Regions from separate parts of the Clostridium omnivorum genome, predicted to be linked through region 1. Evidence: riboswitches for the same ligand, from Rfam matches in the RefSeq annotation. Region 1 holds a riboswitch; the other holds the start of a gene.
What was found. Region 1 has a riboswitch for FMN ahead of ribD (bifunctional diaminohydroxyphosphoribosylaminopyrimidine deaminase/5-amino-6-(5-phosphoribosylamino)uracil reductase RibD). Riboswitches for the same ligand answer to the same signal wherever they lie in the genome.
Positions count from the first base shown of each region.

Region 2: linked by a shared signal. The riboswitch ahead of bsdE14_RS03795 (ECF transporter S component) and the one ahead of ribD (bifunctional diaminohydroxyphosphoribosylaminopyrimidine deaminase/5-amino-6-(5-phosphoribosylamino)uracil reductase RibD) in region 1 are both predicted to bind FMN.

Region 1 covers NZ_BRXR01000001.1:1,810,603-1,813,059, forward strand. The annotation lists gene bsdE14_RS08500 (riboflavin synthase) at 1-211, opposite strand, end outside; gene ribD (bifunctional diaminohydroxyphosphoribosylaminopyrimidine deaminase/5-amino-6-(5-phosphoribosylamino)uracil reductase RibD) at 217-1,311, opposite strand; FMN riboswitch at 1,438-1,551, opposite strand; gene bsdE14_RS08510 (aldo/keto reductase) at 1,728-2,457, opposite strand, start outside.
Region 2 covers NZ_BRXR01000001.1:821,171-823,627, reverse strand. The annotation lists gene bsdE14_RS03800 (Tex family protein) at 1-860, shown strand, start outside; FMN riboswitch at 932-1,057, shown strand; gene bsdE14_RS03795 (ECF transporter S component) at 1,190-1,825, shown strand; gene rimI (ribosomal protein S18-alanine N-acetyltransferase) at 1,859-2,305, opposite strand; gene tsaB (tRNA (adenosine(37)-N6)-threonylcarbamoyltransferase complex dimerization subunit type 1 TsaB) at 2,298-2,457, opposite strand, start outside.

The DNA.
Region 1 (2,457 bases):
TACTCCTTCTCATGGTTTCAGCCATTACATCCACAGTAAATCTTTCTCTGCCAAAGGAGGTAACAGTAAGACATACTCCATTAGTGCAAATGCTGTCTCCTAATCTTACTCCCTCTAGAACCCTGTGAGCTCTAATTGTTATTTCAGCTGATTTTGCAGCCTTAACTACAGCTTCAACCTTTCCTATTTCTTCTATCAAACCTGTAAACATAGTTACTAATTCTCCCTTTTAATATATCCCTCTATCATTATGTCATCTTCAAAACGATGAACTTCTATAGCTTGAAGACGTATTGCATCAGCCATATATGCCCTTCCAGCTCCACCAACTGGTGTTTTTGCAGCTTCACCACCAATAATCTTAGGTGCTACAAAGGCATTTACCTTATCCACAATACCAGCCTCTAATGCTGCATAGTTTATTTTGCTTCCACCTTCCAAAAGTATGCTATCTATCTTCCTTTCTCCTAGAGTCTTCATTAAAAATGCTAAATCAACTCCATTGTCTTTAAGTGGGGTTATAATAGCCTGTGCTCCTTTTTCTTCTAGAGCTTTTAGCTTATCCTTATCAGCTTTTTCAGTAGCCGCAATAATGGTAGGTGACTTAGATTCTAAATTTAATACTTTTGCTTCTAATGGAATCCTAGCACTGCTGTCTATAATTATCCTTGCTGCATCGCTCCCATTCTCAAGTCTTGTAGTTAACATAGGATCATCAGCAAGTACAGTACCTATACCTACCATAACTCCAGCAGCCCTATGTCTAAGTTCATGAACATATCTTCTTGAAGCCTCTCCAGTAATCCACTTGGAATCACCAGTATATGCTGCTATTTTTCCATCTAGGGTCATAGCTGTTTTCATTATGCAGAAGGGAAGCTTTGTTGTTATATATTTAAGGAATATTTCATTAAGCTTTTTCCCCTCTTCCTCCAACACTCCAGTGACTACCTCAATACCATTGTCTTCAAGTATTTTAATTCCCCTTCCTTCTACCAGTGGGTTAGGATCTTTTAAACCAATTATTACTCTTTTTATTCCCTTTTTAACTATTGCTTCTGCGCAAGGTGGAGTATTACCATAATGTGAACAGGGCTCTAAGGTAACGTACATATCCGCTCCCCTGACATCCTCCACAGCATTATTAAAAGCATTTATCTCTGCATGATGACTTCCATAAAGCTGATGATAGCCTTCACCAATAATCCTGCCCTCTTTAACAATAACTGCTCCAACCAGAGGATTAGGATTTGTATAACCTGTTCCCTTCCTTGCCAGCTCCAATGCTCTTTGCATATACTTGATATCCAACACAATCACCCCAATGTTTTATATAATTAATAAAGCCCTGAGAAATTATTCTCAGGGCTTAAAAGCACTAGTAACTTATTTAATAATATAACCTAAATAATTTATATTATTAAATATAAGCTAAGTTTTTATCTTCTTTCATCCAGACTTTACTGTCGGCCTCGGAGTTTCACCGAATCTGCCTTACGGCTCGCGGGCTATACCGCCGGTAGGGAATTACACCCTGCCCTGAAGATTTATTCAGTTTTGATAGGCTAATAATATCACTACAAAATACCTACGTCAACTATACGCTTATTATTTTTTATTGCATAGATCTATTCCTTTTCCTTAATTGTAAGGCTTGAAGCACTTCAGTGAATTGAAATTAATAGTTATAAAAAAAGGTGCATCAGCACCCTTTTCTTATAAAATTCTTATGGAAGCACATTGCCTGCTGCCCTATATATCTCATACCACTCTTGTCTTGTTAGTTCAACCTGTGAAGCTTTGCAAATATCCTTAAGACGCTTTTTATTTGTGGTACCTACAATTGGCTGAATTTTTGCAGGATGTCTTAAAATCCATGCTATTGCTATAGCTGAATTTGACACACCTTTAGCAGATGCAATTTCATTTATTTTATTATTTAATTCAGGAAACTTATCATTGTCTAAAAATGTACCCTCAAAAAATCCATATTGGAAAGGTGACCATGCCTGTATAGTTACATCCTTCAATCTGCAATACTCTAATACACTGCCATCTCTATCAATAGAAGCACCATTCTTCATATTTACATTAAGACCTGAATCAATCATTCCAGTGTTGGTTACACTCAGCTGAAGCTGATTAATAACAATTTTATTATTTAAATATTTATTTAATAGTTCAATTTGCATAGGATTATGGTTACTTACTCCAAAGTATCTAACCTTTCCGGATTTATGCAAAGCAGAAAAAGCCTCAGCAACTTCTTCTGGCTCCATTAGTGTATCTGGACGGTGAAGGAGAAGTACATCTATATACTCTGTTCTTAAACGCCTAAGACTTCCATCCACAGAACTCATAATATGTTCCTTTGAAAAATCATAGTATCCTTTTCTAATGCCGCACTTTGTCTGGATTAAAAACTTTTCTCTAACACTAGGACTCATATTAACAGCT
Region 2 (2,457 bases), 990 kb from region 1:
CTATTTCCATAGGAAGAAGACTCCAAGACCCACTAGCAGAGCTTGTTAAAATAGATCCTAAATCAATAGGGGTTGGGCAGTATCAACACGATGTAGCTCAAAAAAGATTGGATGAATCCCTTAAAGGTATAGTTGAGGACTGTGTTAATAGCGTTGGAGTGGATTTAAATATAGCTACTCCATCATTACTATCTTATATTGCAGGGATTAATTCAACTATTGCTCAAAATATAGTAGCCTATAGAGAAGAAAATGGAAAGTTTAAAACAAGAAAAGAACTTTTGAAAGTTAAGAGGCTTGGGGACAAAGCCTTTGAACAATGCGCTGGATTCTTAAGAGTACTGGAAAGCAAAGAACCCCTTGATAACACTGCAGTGCATCCTGAATCCTATAATGCTGCAAAAGAGCTTTTGAACATATTAGGCTATAGTGAAGAAGACTTAAAAAATGGCAAGTTACTGGATATAGATTCTAGAGTACAGGAAATTGGTATTGAGGAGTTAGCTAAAAGGCTTGATATTGGAATTCTAACGCTGCAAGATATAATAAAAGAAATTAAAAAGCCTGGAAGGGATCCTAGAGAGGAACTTCCAAAGCCAATTTTTAAAACAGGAGTAATAGATATAACACAGTTAAAGCCAGGTATGACTCTTATGGGAACAGTTAGAAATGTTGCTGACTTTGGAGCATTTGTTGATATTGGAGTACACCAAGATGGATTGGTGCACAAGAGCCAGATGGCCGACAAATTTGTAAAGCATCCATTAGATATAGTTAAGGTTGGAGATATAGTAGAGGTTAAAGTATTAGAGGTTGATGAAAAGAGAAAAAGAATAGCACTAACAATGAAAAAAAATTAATGATAAAAATATAACAAGACTATTGAAATTAGCTTTCATTAGTACTATAATAATGTTGTAACAATTACATATTTAATCTTCAGGGCAGGGTGACCAAGAAATTGGAAATCCCGACCGGCGGTATAGCCCGCGAGCCGTAAGGCAGATTCGGTTAGATTCCGAAGCCGACAGTAGAGTCTGGATGAAAGAAGATACATTAGTACGTTTTTTTGCCCTGACATTTTGTGTCAGGGTTTTTTATTTGTACTAGGTACCCTGAAAGGTATGTAAATATCAAGTAGGCATAACAAAATAAATTTGTTATGTACAGGAAAACAGGAGGGTATTTTATGAAAGACAAAAAATTAAACACACTTATCAAAATTTCGCTTTTGAGTGCTATAGCATTCATATTAATGTTCTTTGAGCTTCCACTACCAATCTTTCCAAGCTTTTTAAAGATTGATTTAAGTGATCTTCCAGCACTAATTGGTGGGTTTGCACTAGGACCTGTAGCGGGAGTATTGATTGAACTTCTAAAGAATGTGCTTCATGTTATCTTTAAAGGAACTTCAACTGCACTTATAGGTGAACTTGCAAACTTTTTAGTAGGATCAGTTTTTGTAATTACTTCAGCTAGTATATATGCTAAAAATAAAACAAGAAAAAATGCTATTATATCATTAATAATAGGAAGTATTGTTATGTCCATTGCAGCAGGAATATTAAACTATTACTTATTCCTTCCATTATATGATAAAGTTCTAGGATTTAAAATAGCAGCAGTAGTTGGAATGGGATCAAAACTAAATCCAAGGATTATTAATTTATTTACTTTAATACTGTGGTCTATAATACCATTTAATCTTTTGAAGGGAATTGCAGTTTCTGCGGTATCACTAGCAGTGTATAAAGCAGTATCTCCAATACTTCATCAGGAAGAGGTATATAATGGGGCTGACAAAAAGGAATTAGGAAAACTATAAAATAAGAGGTTAGATTTTATTAATCTAACCTCTTTATATATGTCTATTCCACATAATTATTGCATCTTCTTTAGTGTCTTGATAATAGCCTTTTCTTATAGCTTCAGCTATAAATCCATGCTTCTCGTAAAGTCTGCGGGCTGGTATATTAGATTCTCTTACCTCTAAGGTTACAGCTTCAACATCCTCTAATCTGCATATTTCTATTATAGAATCTACAATCATATCGCCTGCTCCAATGCCTCTATATTCTGGGTGCACAGCTATATTAGTTATATGGCCCTCATCCACAATAATCCAAACTCCACCATAACCGATTACCTTGCCATCCATTATGGCTACCACATATCTAGCAAATTTATTATCGAGTTCTTTGTATATAGCTTCCTTACTCCAAGGTGTATGAAAGCTTAAAGAATTTATCTTTGAAATTTCATCAATGTGAATTGCTTTTAAGGTACAAATCTCAACATTATTCATTGCTATCTATCCCCATTTTTTTATCATATTCTCTTTCTGCTTGAGATTTTCTTAGATAGATTGGTGCTGAAGTATATAAATTATCTTGATTACCTTGATTTAATAATTTTAAGCCTAGTTCTCCTAGTGCTGAAGCTCTTACAAGATTTAAG